One region of the Staphylococcus sp. Marseille-Q1834 genome, then DNA from elsewhere that is predicted to be linked to it. Evidence: riboswitches for the same ligand, from Rfam matches in the RefSeq annotation. Region 1 holds a riboswitch; each other region holds the start of a gene.
The links. Region 1 has a riboswitch for S-adenosylmethionine ahead of LIX58_RS01570 (methionine ABC transporter ATP-binding protein). Riboswitches for the same ligand answer to the same signal wherever they lie in the genome.

Region 1 (7,135 bases):
TAATTAAATTATAATTTAAAAATAATAGGCGTGGTAATATTTTTTTGATTAATTTTTAAATATGTTAGTATCATACATTAATTAATATTTATTAAGTTAAAACATAAAAAAGCCTAGACGCATATAGCACCTAGGCTTTACTAGTTATTTAACGAATTATTTATTGTCGTCGCCTTTAACTTTGTCGATTAAGTCGTTAGCTTTTTCTTTTACGTTATCAACAACTTCTTTTGCTTTGCCAGAAGCTTTGTCACCTTGGCCATCTTTTTCTAAATCTTTATTATCAGTTGCGTTACCAACTGTTTCTTTAATATTACCTTTTGCTTGTTCAAATTTATCTTCAGCCATTTGAAATTCCTCCTTGATAGACTGTATGTCTTATTTAATTATTATGTACCCGTACTTTTCTATGTTAAACATATTTTCTTCATTTACTGAGAATTTTTTAATCTTAATAAATTGTATATAATAGGTGGTAACAGTACATATTATATTAGAAAGGACTGAGTTAAAAATGAGATTTATACATTTTACTGCAATGACAGAAAATGGTTTAAATAAAAAAGTAAATCGATTTTTAGAAGAAAACCCAAATATCGAAATAATTAAATTCGATTATAGTGCAGGCTCAGGTAGTTTTGGAGTTGCGCTACTTTATAGATACCTTTCGACATTTTAAAAACATTCAAGTAATAACTATTATCATCAGTCTCTACATAACAAAAGCCCTGAACCATAACGGTTACAGGGCTTTAACTTATTTCAAATATTATTTAGCAGGTACAACGGCACCTTTATATTTATCATTGATGAAATCACGAATATCTTTAGACTGTAATACTTCAACTAAAGCTTTGATTTTTTCATCATCTTTGTGTCCTTTTTGAACAGCAATTAAGTTAGCATAAGGATTGTCGTTTGCTTTTTCAACTACGATTGAATCTTTTTGAGGGTTTAAACCTTGATCAATTGCATAGTTAGAGTTGATGATAGCAGCATCTACATCTTGATTTTGATAAATTTTTGGTAAGTATTCAGCTGATTGTTTGTTATTGAATTTAATGTCTTTTTTGTTTTCAGTGATATCTTCGAATTTAGCGTCTTCGATTTTAACACCTTTTTTGATTTTAATTAAACCTTCATCAACGAAGAATTTTAAGAAACGACCTTGTTCAGCTGGGTTGTTAGAAACGTATACTGTAGCACCTTTTGGAAGGTCTTTTAAGCTTTTATATTTTTTAGAATATACAGCCATTGGTTCTAAGTGAACTTTACCAGCATCTTCAATTTTGTATCCTTTTTCTTTACTTTCAGTTTTTAAGTAAGGTACGTGTTGGAAATAGTTAGCGTCTAATTCACCTTTATCTAATAATTTGTTTGGTGTAGTGTAGTCGTTAATTGTTTTAATTTCTAAGTCATAGCCTTTCTTTTTAAGTAAAGGTTTTGCTTTTTCTAAGATTTCAGCGTGAGGAGCTGGTGAAGCACCAACTACGATTTTTTTATCTTTGTCCCCTCCGCCATTTCCACATGCGGCTAATACAACAGTAAGTGTAAGTACTAAAAATAAACTTAAAAGTTTTTTCATTAAATCAAACCTCTTTTCCCTTATCGTTTATCAATTTTATTTGCAATCCAATCCCCAATGAATTGAATTATAAATACAATAATTAAAATGAAGACTGTTGAAACTAAAATGACATCATTTTGGCTACGTGTGAAACCAGTTAAGTAAGCTAAGTTACCTAAACCGCCTGCACCAATAACACCGGCAATTGCAGTTGAACCAACTAAAGCAATCGCTGTAACAGTAATACCTGATACAAGTGCTGGCATTGATTCTGGAAGTAATACTTTCCAAATAATTGTCCATGTGTTTGCTCCCATTGATTGAGCCGCTTCGATGACACCTTTGTCAATTTCCTTAAATGCAATTTCTACTAATCTTGCGTAGAATGGTGCTGCACCAATAATTAAGGCTGGTAATGCACCAGTAGGACCACTTATTGTTCCTAAAAGAACACTTGTAAATGGAATTAATAACAAGATTAAGATAATAAATGGAATTGCTCGGAATAAGTTAACAATAAATGAAACTATGCTATAAAATATTTTTGCCCCAGTAGAATTGCTTCTAGCTGAAAGGAAGAGTAATACACCTAAGATTAAGCCTAGAATAAACGCGAAGATTGTTGAAACGATAGTCATATATAACGTTTCATAAATCGCTTGCCATACATCTGGCCATTGTACATTAGGCATTGTAACCATTTCATGAAGAATATCACCATATGATTTATTCATGCTTAATCACCTCCACATTGACATATCGCTTATGTAAATCATTTTTAAATTCTTCAAAAGCCTCATGCGTAATATGTGGAATATGGATAACTAAAAATCCAATTGAACCATCACGTGTATTTTTAATATTTGCTTCAAGAATATTAATATCAATATTCAAATTTTTAGTTATGTAAGACACGATAGGTTCAGTAGTGTTGTTGCCATTGAAATTAAGTCTCACAATGTAAGCATCTGAATCTAATGGTTCTAAATGTTTAATTGACTCTTCAAAGTCATCATCTAAATCATCTTTGACAAAGCGTTTTGTCACTTCGTGTTGAGGATTTTCAAAGACTTCACTTACTCTACCTTTTTCAATGACACGTCCATTTTCCATAACAGCTACTTCATCACAAATACGTCTGATTACTTGCATTTCATGAGTGATGATAACAATCGTAAGATTTTGACTCTCTTTTATTTTTAATAGTAAATCTAAAATTTCATCGGTAGTTTGTGGGTCAAGTGCACTTGTTGCTTCGTCGCACAATAACACGTCTGGATCATTTGCCAATGCACGTGCGATACCTACTCTTTGCTTTTGTCCACCAGATAATTCTGAAGGATAAGCATTTTCTCTACCTTTTAAGCCTACAAGCTCAACAAGTTCCAAAGCTTTTTGCTTAGCTTTCTCTTTAGAGACGCCAGCAATTTCAAGCGGAAACATAATATTTTTTAAAACAGTTCGTGACCACAATAGATTAAAATGTTGGAATACCATACTTACTTTTTGACGTTTTTTTCTTAACTCTGCTTTTGAAAGTTTGTTAATATTGTCGCCATCTATAATAATGTCCCCTGATGTAGGTTCCTCTAGATTATTGAACATTCTAATTAACGTACTTTTACCAGCACCAGAGAATCCAATCACTCCAAAAATTGAGCCTGATTCTATTTTTAAGTCAACGTGATCAACTGCTAGAACATCTTTATTCTTTGTGTGATAGCGTTTAACTACTTGATTTAATTCAATCACGTTAAGTGCCTCCTTAAAACTTTATGTAATTAAAAAATGCTTTCCCACTTTAGTTAAGTTGAGAAAGCATTGAAATATCTTTCTCTCATCTTCTAAAGTGTTAAACTTTATGTGAATTGGCACCATTTCTATTGTCTAGACGGTTGCCGGGCTTCATAGGGCACATCCCTCCACCTCTCTTGATAAGAGTTTTCGCACTATTTAATTAATTTATATCCTATCATTGCACTATAAATTCGTCAATCATTATTTTAATTTTTCTAACAAATAAGGTACAGATTGAAATGCGTAGATTCTATCTAGTTCCTTATCCTTACTCATAATCATTAACACAGGCACGGACATAATTTTATTTTCTTCGCTAAATTCTGGATGAAAATTTAAATCTATCTTTTTAATAGGCAATTTTAAAATCTCATTTGCGATGTCTAGCATGCGCTCAGAAATTTTACATGTGCCACACATGGGCGTATACCCAAATATAAGATGTTTATTTTCTTTGAAGTTTTCTCTAATATCTTCTACTTTTGTTGTACTACTCATTCATTAATACTAACCTTTCAGTCGTTAAATTAGGTATGAGACGCTTCTCCTTTCGAACAGTAAAACCGTATCTGCTCAAAACATTAGCAAGATAGTTTTTAGGACATCGCGCGACTTCACAGTACGTTTTATCAACATAAATGTGCTCACTTTCGCTCAGATATCGTTTGAACCACTTTCTAATTTTCTCACCCTCGTCATCTGAATCTGCAAGTACATACACTTGCTTATCATATAATGATTCGATCATATCATCTATCTTGTCGATACTCATTGTACCATGCGTACAGATAATATTGACAGGTTCAGCGATGACTTGTTGTACTCTCTTCTTATCAGATTTACCTTCAACAATAATAACTTTATTTAAAATTGCCATGCTCATCCACCTTCTAAGTCGATAATAAACAATCATTAACTTCTTCACAGAATAATCAAATTCTAAACTTATTTTACTAAGACTTAACATTTAGAATGATTTATTTTTGAAAGGCTCACTAACTATCATTATTTAATTTTAACGTGTATATACTTACCCTTACATATATGTATTTTAAGTGCGGGTTATTGTATTAATATTTGAGTAAATTAATTTTTATAAAATAAAAAACTCCATGATACGAAATCAAGGAGTTCCCTGTTAATTATTCACCAATCATTTCAGAATATTGATCAGCACTTAATAACTCGTCTAATTGACTTTCATCGCTAAGTTCAACTTTAACCATCCATGCTTTTTCGTATGGTGATTCGTTTACGAACTCAGGGCTATCTTCTAATTCTTCGTTAGTTTCAACAATTTTACCAGATACTGGTGCATATAATTCAGAAACAGTTTTAACTGATTCTACGCTACCAAAAGTATCCCCTTCGTTGATTTCATCGTCAACGTCTGGTAATTCAACGAATACGATATCACCTAATTCGCCTTGTGCGTATTCAGTAATACCAATTGTTACTGTATTGCCTTCAACTTTAACCCATTCATGTTCTTTAGAATATTTTAATTCGCTCGGTACTGCCACGAAAATCCCCTCCTAAAATTAATTACAATTTAATGATGCCATACCGTTACTTTTCATTCAACTATTAATATTAAAAGTTGATACAATTTATTGAATTAATATTTGTAAAATTAAACTATTTTAACTAATATGAAAAATTATCACTTCATAAAAGGGTTATAGCCAAGTTTCTTTATATTGATCTTCCTTAAATCCTAAAGTTATTTTGTCACCTGAAATCGCTAATGGACGTTTAACTAACATTCCATCTGAAGCTAATAGTTCTAATTTTTCGTCATCAGCTAAATCTTTCAATTTATCTTTTAAGCCTAATTCTCTGTATTTAGCTCCATGCGTATTAAATAATTTATTAATTTCTACACCTGTTTTTTCGATGATATCTTCAAATTCTTTTTTTGTTGGTGTATGTTGCACAATATCAATCGGCTCGTAACTTACGCCATGTGTCTCTAAAAATTTAGCTGCTTTTTTACAAGTCGTACAATTTGAATATTGATAAAATTTAATCATTCAGATGTAACCTCCTATTTTGATTTAACCTAAATATATCAGAAAACTTATGTAAACGCTCTATATTTTTTAAGCTTAATTTTTCGATTAAAATAAATATTTCGTTATAATATAATTAGCATTTAATTAAAAGGAGCGTATATAAATGAAAAGCATTCAAACAACAGACGAATTTAAATCTACAATCCAAAGTGACCAACCCGTTATCGTGAAATTCGAAGCAGGTTGGTGTCCTGATTGTAAAGCAATGGACATGTGGATTGATCCAATCGTCGAGAAATATAACCAATATGAATGGTTTACAGTCAATCGTGATGAACTTGAAGATGTAGCTGCTGATAATGAAGTAATGGGCATCCCAAGTTTATTAGTATTTGAAAATGGCAATAAACTTGCACACTTACATTCAGCTAATGCGAAATCACCAGAACAAGTTGAATCATTCTTAGAAGAAACATTTAACAAGTAAGGGTTAGAACAGAAAATACATTTTTAATTTAGTCATCTATTGCCAAATTAATTAAGACGGCTAAGACATTGATTTGTCTCAGCCGTCATTTTTTATTCTAATACTCAGAAATTAAGTTTTTACTTTTACGTTGTGCTTTTGGTGGTACTACTTCTAAATCTGTTAAATAAAGTAAACCAGCAATCGCTTCATCATCTTTAATACCTAATACTTTACGCACTTTAGGTTCAAAGATGTAAGTTGGTGTTTTCCAACATGTGCCAATACCTTTTTCATATAATAGTAACATTAAGTTTTGAGCATACGCGCCCATCGCAAAGAAATTCTCACGATTTTGACGTTGGCGTGGGTCCGTCTTTAATACTAGTACTAACATCCCACCTAGATTTGTCACTGCATTATAGTGATCTTCTTGTTTATCTGGACTATTTGGAAAGGCGAATGGTGTCACATCTCTACTCATATCGCCTAATCTATCTTTTGCTACATGGATAACTCTCCACGGCTCTCTCATCCCATGATTAGGAGCATCTGTAGCTTTCTCAATCGCATCAAATAATGCGTCATCATCAATAGTCATATCATGTTTAAATTTTTTAATACTTCTTCTTGAAGAAATTGCTTCTTGTAGTTCCACAATTATCGCTCCTTCATAATGATAACTATTATCAATTATAAACTTTTATATAAGTAAATTCAAATGTATGCTACATGTCTTCATAGAATGACAATTGGTCTTTCAACGTTTTCACATGTAGTTGTCCTGGTGCTTGAGGTGTTCCTAAACATCCGTATGAAACAGATCCTCCAAAGGCACCTTGTGCTACTCGGCTAACTACGCCTAACTGTGACATCGAAATACCAATGACCTTAGGATAAACGGCATCTACACTTGTAGCCATCGCTTGTAATAACGTAGCAACATCTTCTCGACATTGTGGCATAACCGCAATTTTGACATAATCAGGATTCAATTGATGCATTTTATAATAAGTAAATTTTAGTATGTCTATTTCTGGTGTTTCTTGAAAATTATGATACGACACTACAACTTGTTTATCATTCCTTTGTGCTAAACGAACAAAATCACGATGAGCAATGACATCATAATCACTATCCCATTCAATATCAATCATGTGACAGTAATCCAAATGTGCAATATCTTGTAAAAGCTTCATATAAGCTTCATAAGGTAAGCTGCCTTTACCTCCTTGTGAAATTGTGCGGTATGTGACCAATACTTTAAAATCAGCACCTTGATTGTGTAGT
Region 2 (7,135 bases), on a different contig from region 1:
GTTAATACTAAATGACTAATGCGTTGAATATCATTAAACTCATTACTTGGTAAAAAGATATTCGCCATAATATGCATATCATCACGTCGAATACGCTTCTCATTCACTAATCGGTCACGAATACCAATTAATCGCATGTCCGTTACATATTCACTTGTATTTTTAGAGAAAAGTTTTAAAGCATCAATTTCACGATTTTTTCCGCTAATTGTGGCATCGAAATCTTCTTTTTGTCGAGTAACTTGTTTCTTGTTTTCGATACGCTCTTTTTCTAAAGCCTCTTCATGCGACTCAAGCATTTGCTTTTCTTTAAGACTGTATTCTTCTTTCGTATTCTGTTTGATATTATTTTTACTTTTCAAGGTAACTAAGAATAATATTAAACAAATGATTGCTACAACAATTGCTGCAATTAAACCAATTTCTATTGGTCCAAATGAATTCATTAAAACAACGCTCCTTCAGACTGTAGACAATTTCTTTCAGTCATTATACTTAAAATTACTTTATCGACAAGCTTACTTCTTTACTATCAATAGTCCTAATTATAATAGAAATGATTAATAATTTCGATATAAAACATCAAATTTTGTATAGAGGTAATTATGCTTGTACAGCATCTTTTAAGACATTAACTTTGTCTAATTTCTCCCATGGTAATAGGACATCAGTACGTCCAAAGTGACCATAAGCTGCTGTTTGTTTATAAATTGGTTGTTTTAAGTCTAACATTTTAATAATGCCCGCTGGTCTTAAGTCAAAGTGTGCTCTAACCGCTTCAACTAATTGTGCTTCTGATACTTTACCAGTATTAAATGTATCAATAGAAATCGAAACTGGTTCAGCTACACCAATTGCGTAAGCTAATTGAACTTCACATTGATCAGCTAACTCAGCTGCGACAATATTTTTAGCTACATATCTTGCTGCATATGCTGCTGAACGGTCTACTTTAGTTGGGTCCTTACCACTAAAGCAACCGCCACCATGACGCGCATAACCACCGTACGTATCTACGATAATTTTACGTCCTGTTAAACCAGCGTCACCTTGAGGTCCACCGATTACGAAACGACCTGTTGGATTAATAAAGAATTTAGTTTCGTCATCAATTAAGCCTTCTGGTACCGTAGGATAAATGACATGTTCTTTAATATCACTTTGAATTTGTTCTAATTCAATATCATCAGCATGTTGAGATGATACAACGATTGTATCGATACGTTTAGGTTTGTCATCTTCATCATATTCTACAGTTACTTGAACTTTACCGTCAGGACGTAAGTAATCTAAAATACCATCCTTACGTACATCTGATAGACGTTTAGCAAGTTGATGAGATAAGAAGATTGGTAAAGGCATATATGTTTCAGTTTCATTTGTAGCGTAACCAAACATTAAACCTTGGTCTCCTGCACCAGTTGCTTCAATTTCTTCTTCTGAAATATCTTCACGGTACTCTAATGCTTTATCTACACCTTGTGCAATGTCTGGAGATTGTTCATCAATTGCAGTTAATACTGCCATTGTTTGATAATCATAACCATATTTTGCGCGTGTATAACCAATATTTTTAATTGTTTCGCGTACAACTTTAGGGATATCTACATATGTAGAAGTTGAAATTTCTCCTGCAATTAAAGCCATACCTGTTGTCACTGTCGTTTCACAAGCGACACGTGCATTTGGATCATCTTTTAAGATTTCGTCTAAAATGGCATCAGAAACTTGGTCAGCGATCTTATCAGGGTGGCCTTCAGTCACTGATTCTGAAGTAAATAAACGTTTATTATAAGTCATGTTTTGCTCCTTTTATTATTTAAATTTACGAAAATTCTCTTTCAAATTGTGAGCTCAAAATAAAAGAGCCCTCTTCACTATAAAAGATAGAGAGAAGGCTCTTAAACGTCCATTCGCTCTTATCGTTCAGACCATATATGTCTGCAAACGGTTTGGCACCTTTCTTTTGTTAAAAAGAGGTTGCTGGGTTTCATTGGGTCCATGTCCCTCCACCACTCAGGATAAGAGAATCCGTTACTAACTATACTACCGAATCCCCTCATCAATGTCAATTTCGATTTTTAAAAGTTTTTGTCTTTTCCAGGTGGAATAAATAAGGCAATATGTTATACTAATTTAATGTAAAGGCTTACACGAAATATTTCAATAAATTGATGCTGGAGGGATTGGGTATGTCAGTAGATACATACAGCGAAACACCTAAAATTAAACATTTGTTAGAGAAAGAAAGCTCACTGTTTCAACTTTCTACTACACAACTTTACAACAAGATTTTAGATAATAACGAGGGCGAATTAACTGAACTAGGAGCAATCAATGCAAGTACAGGTAAATATACTGGACGTTCTCCTAAAGATAAATTCATCGTAACTGAACCTTCTTATAAAGATAATATCCACTGGGGAGATATTAACCAACCTATTGATGAAGAAACCTTCTTAAATCTCTATAATAAAGTTTTAGACTATCTTGAAAAAAAAGATGAACTTTACGTTTTCAACGGCTATGCTGGAAGCGACAAAGATACTCAACTTAAACTAACGGTTATCAATGAATTAGCATGGCATAACCTATTTGCACAAAACATGTTTATTAGACCTGAATCAGTTGAAGAAGCTAAAAATATTAAGCCAAACTTCACAATTGTTTCAGCACCTCATTTCAAAGCAGATCCAGAAGTAGATGGCACTAAGTCAGAAACATTTGTTATTATTTCATTCAAACATAAAACAATTTTAATCGGTGGTACTGAATACGCTGGGGAAATGAAAAAAGGAATCTTCTCAGTAATGAACTACTTATTACCAATGCAAGACATTATGAGTATGCACTGCTCTGCAAACGTAGGTGACAAAGGCGATGTAGCTTTATTCTTCGGTTTATCAGGAACTGGTAAAACAACGTTATCTGCTGCACCTGACCGTAAATTAATCGGTGATGATGAACATGGTTGGAATAAAAATGGTGTCTTCAATATTGAAGGTGGATGCTATGCTAAAGCAATTAACCTTTCAAAAGAAAAAGAACCTCAAATCTTCAATGCTATTGAATATGGTACAATTCTAGAAAATACTGTAGTTGATGAACGCGGTCGTGTAGATTTCGACGATAACACTAATACTGAAAATACACGTGCAGCTTACCCTATTCACCATATCGATAATATTGTGTTACCTTCAAAAGCAGCACATCCTAATACGATTATCTTCTTAACTGCAGATGCATTCGGAGTACTTCCTCCAATTGCTAAATTATCTAAATCACAAGCAATGTATCATTTCTTAAGTGGTTTCACTTCTAAACTAGCTGGTACAGAACGCGGTGTAACAGAACCTGAACCATCATTCTCAACATGCTTCGGTGCACCATTCTTACCATTAAACCCTATTAAATATGCTAATTTATTAGGTAAATTAATCGATGAGCATGATGTAGATGTTTATTTAGTAAACACAGGATGGACTGGCGGTAAATACGGTGTAGGACGTCGTATTAGCTTACACTATACACGCTACATGGTTGACCAAGCTATTACTGGTAAATTAAAAAATGCTGAATTCATTAAAGATGAAAAATTCGGCTTAAGCATTCCTACTGAAATGGAAGACGTACCTAAAACAATCTTAAATCCAATCAACGCATGGAGCGATTCAGATAAATATCGTGCTCAAGCTGATGATTTAATTAAACGCTTTGAAGATAACTTCAAAAAATTCGGTCCGGAAGTTAAAGAAATTGCTGAAACTGGCGGATTCAATAAATAATTATTAAATAGGAAAATGCCCACTCCACTGACATCTTGATGATGTATCAGTGAGACTGGGCATTTTCTTTTTGTTCTTCAATTTTTTTCATCCAATCATGAATATAATTCAACGCTTCTTTCATTGCTTTAGGGCGTGGCACATGACCTTCTTCTAATTGATAGAATGTATCGTACAGAGCCTCCTTTTTCTGCAACTGTTCTTCCAAGTAATAACCTTGATGAATGCCAACCTGCCAATCTTTGCCTCCATGTACAATCAATATTGGTGGGCTCGTACTATCAATTGATTTGAGTGCATCACGTTTCTCATACTCGTCTTTATCTTTCTTCGGATGACCAACCATCCGTCTCAACATGCCACGCAAATCTACTCGTTCTTCATACATTAATCGCACATCAGAGACGCCACCCCATGCAATATAACTATCAACTGGATAATCTTGGAAAGTTAGCAACCCTTGAAGTCCCCCTCTTGAGAATCCAATCATATGTACATAAGCCTTTGGATATTTCTTTTTTAAAATGTGCACGAGTTCTGTCACGTCGTTTAAATCTGCACGACAAAATTCATCTCGACCTTCACTACCATTACTTCCTCTATAATATGGTCCTACAACTAATGTATTTAAATTCGCAAACTGCATCAATCTCGCAGCACGTACACGTCCAACTTGCCCCTTGCCTCCACGTAGATATATCACTATACGTTCTACATGCTCATTGTAAGGCGTCATTTGTAAGGCTTTGACTTTAAGATGATTAACCTCATACGTTATCTCTTCAAAACGGTGCGTGTGTGATTCAATCGGCATTTTTTTAGTAGCTATAATACCCAAGCTCAATCACCCTCTCCAAACATTTGAGAATAGCGTCATCTTGAATTAAATAACTTTGATACGCTTCAGAAATATCATCAATACGCTTAAATAGCTCTGGACCCTTAGTTTCTAAGTAGTCATTTTTATTTTGAATCTCTTTGACATCAATGACATAAACATCTTTAGCAAACTTAGAGCCATCATTAGTATGCACTTGATATTGAGCAATATAATTTATATCATCAGCAATTGCACCTGTTTCTTCGAACAACTCCCTCTCAATCGCTTGTTGACTAGATTCTCCTTGTTCAACTTTACCACCAGGAAATTCAATACCTCTTTGTTTATGTTGCGTAAATAATAGCTGTTTTCTGAAAATGGGAATAGCTAAAACGTGATTACCATTCGGTTCATCATTATTGGTTTTAAACTGCATTGTGACACGTCTATTATCTTTATCTACAAACTCCACGTTCCTCACTACTCCTTTGAATGTGTTAAACTGTTTAATAATCAATCAATGCTGGAGGGTTCCTATGTTTAAAAAATTCTTTTTAGGCATTATTCATATATATCAACGCTATATTTCACCTATGACGCCACCAACTTGTCGCTTCTATCCTACTTGTTCAGAATATACTAGAGAAGCAATTGAAGTCTATGGCGCCTTTAAAGGTGGATATATGGGTGTGCGTCGTATTTTAAAATGTCATCCACTTCATAAAGGTGGTTTTGACCCTGTCCCTTTGAAAAAAGATAACAACGATCATCACTCATAAGGTATTAATTGTGTTTTATTAACGATTGGGGGATTAAAATGAATCAATCCCTCTTTTAATTTCCCTGTACCTTGCGTAAAATCTTTATCAAAATAATAGCCATTTGGTGTAATATCTCCTGGATAATCTCCTTCGTTTGCTAGTAAGGCTGTAAAGTAACGGCTCAAACCATACTCGTACATTCCGCCAACTACCACTTTAACTTGGTGTTGATGTAAAGTTTGAATTAATTGTTGTGCTTTATCAAACCCACCTACTCTAAATGGTTTAATAATCACCACTTCGATTGGATAACGCTCAATGATTGAAATAATCGCTTCTTCATTAAGTGCTTTTTCGTCTATAGCAATAGGTGGATAATTATTTAAATCTACTTCATTAAGTAGAGATAACGATTTAAAAGGTTCTTCGATGTATATAATATTTTGCGACGTCACTTGTTCTACCTTTTCCAAATCACTAATAGTTAATGATTCATTAGCATCTAAAGCTAAATAGTAATTGTGCTTGAGATGTGTATCTAACTTACGAATATCCTCATTTAAATGATTAGACCACTTAAGCTTAATGCGAGGCGGTTGCGTCGTTTGAAGTGTTTGTAACTGTGACTTCGTTAAACCACTAGCAGTCGCACCATACTCTACGGTGAAACTAGGTAGCTGATGATACATTTGATAAATTGCCATCACTGCTGTACAACGTGCTGCTGGATAAGACTCAAGCTGATTCAAATATGGCTCCCAATCCGTAAAACTATTAAATATAACTCCTTTAATGTTTCTCGCCCAATCTTCTAAAATGCTTTTTACAGAATAAATAGTTTCTTTATCATACCAATTTGTTTCAAACGAATTGCATTCTCCAAAATATAACTGATTTTCATCAGTAACTAATTCTATAATAAGCGCTTTTCGATGTGTCATTTCCACTTTAGGCGTAACAATTGGAGAATGAAATGACGCATTATAATAATAAAAATTGACTTTTTTAATTTTCATACTGATTTACCTGTGAAATCACTTTATTACGTTGTAACTTTCCAGTAGAAGTATAAGGTAATAATTCTGTACGATGATAATATTTAGGAACTTTATATTTAGCTAATTTATTTTGTAAAAATTGGATAAGTTCATCATGTGAAATTTCATTTTCAGAAACATAATAAAGCACTGGAATTTGGCCCCATGTTTCGTCATCCTGTGGCACACATACCGCGTCTTCTATACCCTTATATTTCTTAGCAATCGTTTCAATTTCATATGGATAAATGTTTTCGCCGCCACTGATAATCAAGTCTTTACGACGATCATAGACCATAACATAACCTTCATCATCAATTTCAGCAATATCGCCCGTTTTGAAATAGCCATCTTCAAACGTGTCATCCAGTTGCTTAGGATATAAATAGCCATTCATGACATTATTTCCTTTGATAAGAAGCTCTCCATGCCCTTCTTCATTTGGATTTTTAATTTTAACTTTCACATTTTCACTTGGTTTGCCAACAGTATCATAACGTTGCGCAAGCATCTCTGGCGTTGCAGTTAAGAATTGAGAACATGTCTCCGTCATCCCAAACGAATTATAAATTGGTAAGTGATTACTAAGTGCTTGATCAATTAACGTTGATGATAACTTCGCGCCACCTAGTAATATTTTTTCAATTGAAAATGGTTGATTTAACCCCGCATCCATGAGCCATTTTAATGTCTGTGGTACAAGTGACACATGAGTAGGTTGCTCTTCTTCTA
Region 3 (7,135 bases), 950 kb from region 1:
AGTTTGTTCGAAAAGAATCGCACCTAAAATTTTGTCTGCAGAGAATGAAGGTGAAGTAACAACTCTAGTACGCATATCGTGTACAAGTTGGAACATTTCGTCGTCATTGCTGTATTGATCTTCATTGACACCATATTCTTTTAAAGCTTTAGGAGTACTACCGCCACTTTGGTCTAATGCTGCGATAAATCCTTTTCCTTTAGATACTTTTTCTAATTGTTCTTTATTCATTACTCTTTCCACTCCTTTAATTAACTTTCACATTTATTATGATAAAAATTAACTACATTCTCAAGTTAAATAACTTATATTTATTGAAAATTCTTAATTAACAGTTTATAGTTCAACAAATTGTACTTATTTCGTGATAATGAGGTTAATAAATCATATTTAATGAGAAGAAAATGGAACAACGTATCTTAATTATTGGAAGTTCAAGAGCTAGAAAATCGATATTAGTATATCTCTTACATAAAACGTATTACACACCTCTATCTTGTCACATACTAATCATGATAATTATCCAATTTAAAATTTAAATATATACAAATATTAGATAATTTATTTTATAAAATTTTGTCATTTTGTCATATTGATTAATAGTACTTAAAGTATGCTATTCTAGAGGGAAGTTAGGTTCTCTTATTTAGAATTTTTAAACCTTACAAATCGCTTACTATTCTAAATAATGAGAGCCTAATTATACATATAAAGAAGTTTCGGAGGCTAAGGGAATGAAAAAGAACAAAATATTTGCTGTATTAACAACAAGTGCTTTGTTACTCGCTGCTTGCAGTAATGGAGATAATTCTTCTGATAGTGGGCAAAAAGGGGACAGCCAAAAGAATGAACAATCATCTAGCAATAGTCAAAGTGACAAGTTGAAAAAGAATAATGAGAAGAATGATAACTCTAACAAAGTGGATTATCCTAAAGATGGCGTTAAAGGTATTTATGTAACTAGTAATTCAACACAAGGTAACAAATTAGATGAGTTAATTAAATTCATTAAAGATTCTAAGTTGAATACAATGGTTATCGACGTGAAAGATGACGAAGGTAACATTACGATGAAATTAAATACTGGCAACAAAAATGTGGATAAAAACACTTTAGATATTGTTGACGGTAAGAAATTATTAAAAAAATTACATGATAACGATATTTATCCAATTGCACGTATCGTAACATTTAAAGATACTAAATTGGCGAACGAACATCCTGAATGGTCATTTAAAAACAGTGATGGTTCAGTATGGACAAATGGTAAAGGCGATAGCTTTATCAATCCATTCATGAAAGAAGTTTGGGATTATGATATCGCAGTAGCTAAAGCGGCTGCTAAAGCAGGATTCCAAGACATCCAATTTGACTATGTTCGTTTCCCAGAAGGATTTGAGAATGAAGCAGATAGTTTAACTTATAATAAGGGTGATTATAAAAATAGTAAGTTAAGCTCTGGAGATCAACGTGTTGATACGATTACTAAATTCTTAGAGCATGCGAATAAAGAATTGAAACCAATGGGTGTAAACGTATCAGCTGACGTATTTGGTTACTCTGCATTAGTTAAAAATGCACCAGGTATTGGTCAAAGTTTCCCTAAAATCTCTAAAAATGTAGATGCAATTTCATCAATGATTTATCCATCTCACTGGAGTAATGGTGATTTCGGTTTACAAGCACCAGATACTGAACCATACACAACAATTAACCGTTACATCCAAAAAGAAAATAACTTATTGGATACACTTGGTAAAGATAAACCAATTTCTCGTCCATGGATTCAAGATTTCACTGCTTCATATTTAGGTAATGGTAATTATATCGATTACGATGCTAAGCAAGTCTCAGACCAAGTACAAGCATTGAAAGATAATGGTGTAAATGAATTCTTATTATGGAACGCTGGTAATGAATACACTGAAGGCGCTAACTATAACCCTGAAAAAGGTAATGCGAAAGATCAAGATCCTGAAGGTGTAGAACAAGAATCAAACGATAATAATAAAGGTTCTGATAATAAAAATAGCCAAGATAACAACAAAGACAAACAAAACAATCAAGATAATCAATAATAATAAAATTACGCCTTTCAACACTATAGGTTGAAAGGCGTAACTTTTTATATTATGACGCTTTTTTATTTCTTCTATTAATCATAAAGGCGCTTCCTAATAAAAGGAATAAGCCACCGAATATTTGACTTGTTGGTTCATGTTGCGCTTCACCTGTTTGAGGTAAAGATTTATCTGAGGCATGCTGCTTTGATTTATGTGCTTTGATTTGTTTTACAGAAGGTACTTCTGAAGAATCTACATTTCCCACATAATACGCGTTGAGCTCGCGTGCACAATCTACTGAAGCGACTTTCGGTGCTTTTTTATGTTGAGGTTCTACTTCAGCTGCTTTAGCTATACCATGTTCTGCATGTGTTTCCTCATCTTGAAGTCTACTAAATTGACTATATTTATCATTTTTATAGTCAACTTCACCATTCTTATAAACTCTGTAAACACCATTACCAGCATTTAATTTATTTTGACTAACGATTTCAAAGTAATCGCCTTTATCTACTGCTTTTTTGAAGTTTTGTAAATTAGGGTTGCCTCCACTGTTTGACATCGCCGTAGTTGCAACTTGTTGGGCATTATCTTGCGTTACAACTTCTGCAGCAGATGCATGTGCTGGATTTGCTACAGATAGCAATACTGTACTTGTTAAAACAGTTGATGCAATTAAAGAGACCTTCTTCACAATGAAAACCCCATTTCATTTATTATCAATTACAGCTTTAGTGTAGCATTGAAATAACAATTGAATAGGGGTTTAAAATAAACAATATTGAATTTTTAATCTAATTTAAAGAAATGATAGTTTGTAAATATTAGTTAATGATAGTAAAGATTTTTTTAAGATTTTCAAATGACTTTTTAGAAGCTCTTTTTTGAAAAGTAAGGAATTGCACAAGCCATTAAAACTGTAAAAATCAAGTGCGCAATCATCCATAATCCATATTCACCCCAACTAAAGTGGAAAAATGAGCGTTGAGCCATAACAATTAATAGGGGATATAATACTGCAAAAACAATCAATAATAAGAAATAACTGATTCTATAAAACGGTTTAGAAATATGATAAATCGCTAAGAAAATAATATAAATGATAAAACCGATGAATACATGAATCAATAATTCAAGAATTAATGGTGTTTTGCTAGGATCTGCAAGAAAATCTATATTAATTAGCAATAAAGTTAAATGAGTCGACTGTACTAATACATCCATAATAAACATGATCAGTAATAATAAAACGCTAATAAGCAATGCACTAAGAAAGTGGTAGCCATACCGTACCATAATCATCCATCCTTCAAATGTGTTTACCAAGCTATTCCCTATGGCAAAGTAAATCACACATTTTAAAAATTTAGAATGTTTAGAAAAATATTGACCTAAATGCTATCCAATGCTAATATGATAACAATTCAATAAGACTTATTAACTCTTATCAAGAGTGGTGGAGGGATGTGCCCTAAGAAGCCCAGCAACCGTCGTTTAACGAAATGGTGCTAATTCACATAAAGTAAACAATACTTTAAGAGATGAGAGAAAGTGTATCGATACTTTCTCTTAAATAATAGAAAGTATTTTTTTATGTCTTCTAACTATTTAAGAGTTGAGGTGTAATTGAATCATTATTAAAAAAGAGGTGTCGATATACATGAAAAAATGGTTAAGTGTGATAAGTATTTTAGTTTTAGTTATTGTATTAGCAGGATGTGGCAAAGATAAAGAGGATAATAAAAAAATCACGGTTGCTGCTTCACCTGCACCACATGGAGATGTGTTGAAGAAAGCAAAAGAACAATTAAAGAAAAAAGGTTATGATTTAGAAGTTAAAGAAGTAAATGATTATAAAGTGCCAAATAAATTATTAGATAAAGGTGATGTAGATGCGAATTTCTTCCAACATGTGCCTTATTTAAAAGCTGAAAGGAAAAGTCATGGATATAAAATAGAAGAATTAGGTAAAGTATTTACAACACCTATGGGTGTATACAGTAAAAAATACAAAAAACTGAAAGATATTCCTGAAGGTTCAACGATTTATGTTTCAAATAACCCAGCGGAAGAAGGACGATTTTTATCATTCTTTGTAGACGAAGGTCTCATTAAGTTGAAAAAAGGTGTCAAAATTGAAGATGCAAAGTTTGAAGATATTGCTGAAAATAAAAAGAATTTAAAATTTAATCATCAGCAAGGTGCTGAATTTTTACCTAAGACATACAAAAATGGCGAAGGAGCAGCAGTGATTATGAATTCTAACTATGCCATCGATAATGGTTTGAAACCATCTAAAGACGCGATTGTTATGGAAGGTAAATCATCTCCGTTTGCTAATATTATTGCTGTACAAGAAGGGCATAAAAAAGATAAAAAGTTCCAAGAATTGTTAAAAGTAATGCAATCGAAAGAAATAAAAGATTATATTAAAAAAGAATATGGAGACGATGTAATTCCATATGATAGCAAATAATTATTTATAGAAATGACTCTCAAAGCTACTGCTTTGTGGGTCATTTTTTGAATGCATTTATTGATTGGTTGTACAATTCTTTCGAGAATTAATGCTAATTATTTATCTATTCGAATATAAATTTACCACAAGAAAGTTTAGTCGAACTTGGTATCTAAGGTCTTGTCTTAAAGAAAGCTGTTGAGTCATTTATATTCATTATCTCCACTCTCTTCAAAACTTTTTATATTTTAAATATTCAGAAAATATTTACAAATCTGATAATTATTAGTAAGATATTGATTACTATTATTAAATGAAGTTTATTGCGAGGGCCAAAACTTTTCAAAAAATAAATGTATAAGGGAAGGCACGTTATGGGAGGATGAGTAATCATGAGTAAGGCAGAGGAATTAATTAAAGAAGACGGACGATATTTTGCAACATCTGGGAGAATAAAATATTACCCGTTAGCGATTGATCATGGATACGGGGCAACATTAGTTGATGTGGATGGGAAAGCGTACATTGATTTACTTTCAAGTGCCAGTTCTCAAAATGTAGGGCATGCACCGAAACGCGTTACTGATGCGATTAAGAAACAGGTAGATAAGTTTATTCATTATACGCCTGCTAACATGTACCATGAACCAGCCGTTAAGTTATCTAAAAAATTGTGTGAGATTGCGCCAGGGGATTATGAGAAGCGTGTCACATTTGGATTAAGCGGCTCAGATGCAAATGATGGAATTATTAAATTTGCACGCGCGTACACAGGACGCCCCTATATCATTAGCTTTACAAATGCGTATCATGGGTCAACGTTTGGCTCACTCTCTATGTCAGCGATTAGTTTGAATATGCGTAAACACTATGGACCATTGCTTAATGGCTTTTACCATATTCCTTTTCCAGATAAATATAGAGGGATGTATGAACAACCTCATGCGAATACCATCGAAGAATACCTTGCGCCACTTAAAGAAATGTTTGCGAAGTATGTGCCGGCTGAAGAAGTGGCTTGTATCGTTGTTGAAACGATTCAAGGTGATGGTGGTTTATTAGAACCGGTAGAAGGTTATTTCGAAGCACTTGAAGCTTTATGTCACGAACATGGTATTTTACTAGTGGTAGACGATATTCAACAAGGTCTTGGTCGTACAGGAACTTGGAGTTCTGTCGATCATTTCAACTTTACACCGGATTTAATTACGTTTGGTAAGTCATTGGCTGGCGGTTTACCAATGTCAGCTATTGTGGGACGCAAAGAAATCATCGAAAGTCTTGAAGCTCCAGCTCACTTGTTTACAACCGGTGCAAATCCGGTAAGTTGCGAAGCGGCTTTAGCTACAATAGGGATGATTGAAGAAGATGATTTACTAACTGCTGCTTCTGAAAAGGGACACCACGTACGTCAGCGCATGAATCAATGGGTAGAGAAATATCATTACGTAGGCGATGAACGAGGCATTGGTTTATCGATTGGCATCGACATTGTGTCAGATAAACAAGCGAAGACAAGAGCCTCTGAAGAAGCATTGAAAATCTGCAATTACTGTTTTGACCATGGTGTCGTGATTATCGCAGTAGCAGGGAATGTACTACGTTTCCAACCGCCATTAGTTATTACGTACGAACAACTTGACCATGCTTTAGATGTAATTGAAGCAGCACTACAAGCATTGGAAGAAGGACAATTAGATAATTATAGTATCGAAGGTCAAGGCTGGTAAGTGGCCCTAAGACAGTACAAAAGCCTATCTCAAATTTAGAGATAGGCTTTTATATATAAATAACGGTAGGCGAAATGCCTACCGTTTTAAAATGATATTAATCTTTAGGTACTACGTAATCTTTCTCTTCATTTTTCTTAGAGTGTCTTACACCATAGAATGTGTAAATCACTATACCTACAAGGAACCAAATTAAAGTATAAAGTTTAGCATCGAAGCTTAAGCCCCAGAATACAAGTACAACAAGAATAAATGTGATAACCGGTAATACTGGGAAACCTGGTACTTTAAATGCTGGTACTGGTAAGTCTTTACCTTCGCGTTTTCTTAGGCTATACATTGCAAGTGATACGAACATGAATGCTACTAATGTACCTGCTGAAATTAATTGTGCTAAGAATGCGAATGGGAACATTGAACCAATTAATACACCAATAATTGTTAAGATTAAAAGTGCTCTGTTTGGTAAATGATTGTGATTTAATTTTGATAACCAAGGTGGTAATAAGCCGTCACGTCCAAATGAATAAAGTAAACGTGAACCAGCTAACATCATACCGATTAAGGCAGTAAACATACCAATAACTGAAATCGCTTGGATAACTTCAGCGATAATAACGTGTCCACTTTGACGTAATGCCCAACCTACAGGTTCAGCGTTACCAGCGTATCTAGAATAGTGGAACATACCTACTAATACTAATGCTACGGCTACGAATAATACTACCGCAACTGCTAAAGAACCTAGGATACCACGAGGCATTGTTTTCTCTGGATTGATTGCTTCTGCAGAGTTTGCAGCGATTGAGTCAAATCCGATATATGCTAAGAAGATCATTGAAACCCCAGCATAAATACCTTGCCATCCACCGAAGTCACCGTTT

Region 2: another riboswitch for S-adenosylmethionine. It lies ahead of metK (methionine adenosyltransferase); the one in region 1 lies ahead of LIX58_RS01570 (methionine ABC transporter ATP-binding protein).
Region 3: another riboswitch for S-adenosylmethionine. It lies ahead of LIX58_RS06155 (MetQ/NlpA family ABC transporter substrate-binding protein); the one in region 1 lies ahead of LIX58_RS01570 (methionine ABC transporter ATP-binding protein).

The regions. Positions count from the first base shown of each region.
Region 1 covers NZ_CAKASN010000001.1:299,648-306,782, forward strand. The annotation lists gene LIX58_RS01555 (CsbD family protein) at 157-348, opposite strand; gene LIX58_RS01560 (MetQ/NlpA family ABC transporter substrate-binding protein) at 770-1,585, opposite strand; gene LIX58_RS01565 (methionine ABC transporter permease) at 1,606-2,301, opposite strand; gene LIX58_RS01570 (methionine ABC transporter ATP-binding protein) at 2,294-3,319, opposite strand; SAM riboswitch class I at 3,402-3,508, opposite strand; gene LIX58_RS01575 (thioredoxin family protein) at 3,566-3,862, opposite strand; gene LIX58_RS01580 (toprim domain-containing protein) at 3,855-4,241, opposite strand; gene gcvH (glycine cleavage system protein GcvH) at 4,507-4,887, opposite strand; gene LIX58_RS01590 (arsenate reductase family protein) at 5,044-5,397, opposite strand; gene LIX58_RS01595 (thioredoxin family protein) at 5,543-5,866, shown strand; gene LIX58_RS01600 (nitroreductase) at 5,964-6,503, opposite strand; gene aroD (type I 3-dehydroquinate dehydratase) at 6,574-7,135, opposite strand, start outside.
Region 2 covers NZ_CAKASN010000002.1:577,272-584,406, forward strand. The annotation lists gene LIX58_RS11920 (NERD domain-containing protein) at 1-446, opposite strand, end outside; gene metK (methionine adenosyltransferase) at 604-1,800, opposite strand; SAM riboswitch class I at 1,917-2,028, opposite strand; gene pckA (phosphoenolpyruvate carboxykinase (ATP)) at 2,193-3,785, shown strand; gene LIX58_RS11935 (alpha/beta hydrolase family protein) at 3,832-4,599, opposite strand; gene ytkD (RNA deprotection pyrophosphohydrolase) at 4,604-5,077, opposite strand; gene yidD (membrane protein insertion efficiency factor YidD) at 5,142-5,384, shown strand; gene menC (o-succinylbenzoate synthase) at 5,375-6,382, opposite strand; gene menE (o-succinylbenzoate--CoA ligase) at 6,372-7,135, opposite strand, start outside.
Region 3 covers NZ_CAKASN010000001.1:1,247,695-1,254,829, forward strand. The annotation lists gene LIX58_RS06135 (fructose bisphosphate aldolase) at 1-231, opposite strand, end outside; gene LIX58_RS06140 (putative glycoside hydrolase) at 735-2,078, shown strand; gene LIX58_RS06145 (LPXTG cell wall anchor domain-containing protein) at 2,131-2,757, opposite strand; gene LIX58_RS06150 (hypothetical protein) at 2,934-3,359, opposite strand; SAM riboswitch class I at 3,505-3,611, shown strand; gene LIX58_RS06155 (MetQ/NlpA family ABC transporter substrate-binding protein) at 3,724-4,539, shown strand; gene LIX58_RS06160 (aspartate aminotransferase family protein) at 4,914-6,251, shown strand; gene LIX58_RS06165 (APC family permease) at 6,349-7,135, opposite strand, start outside.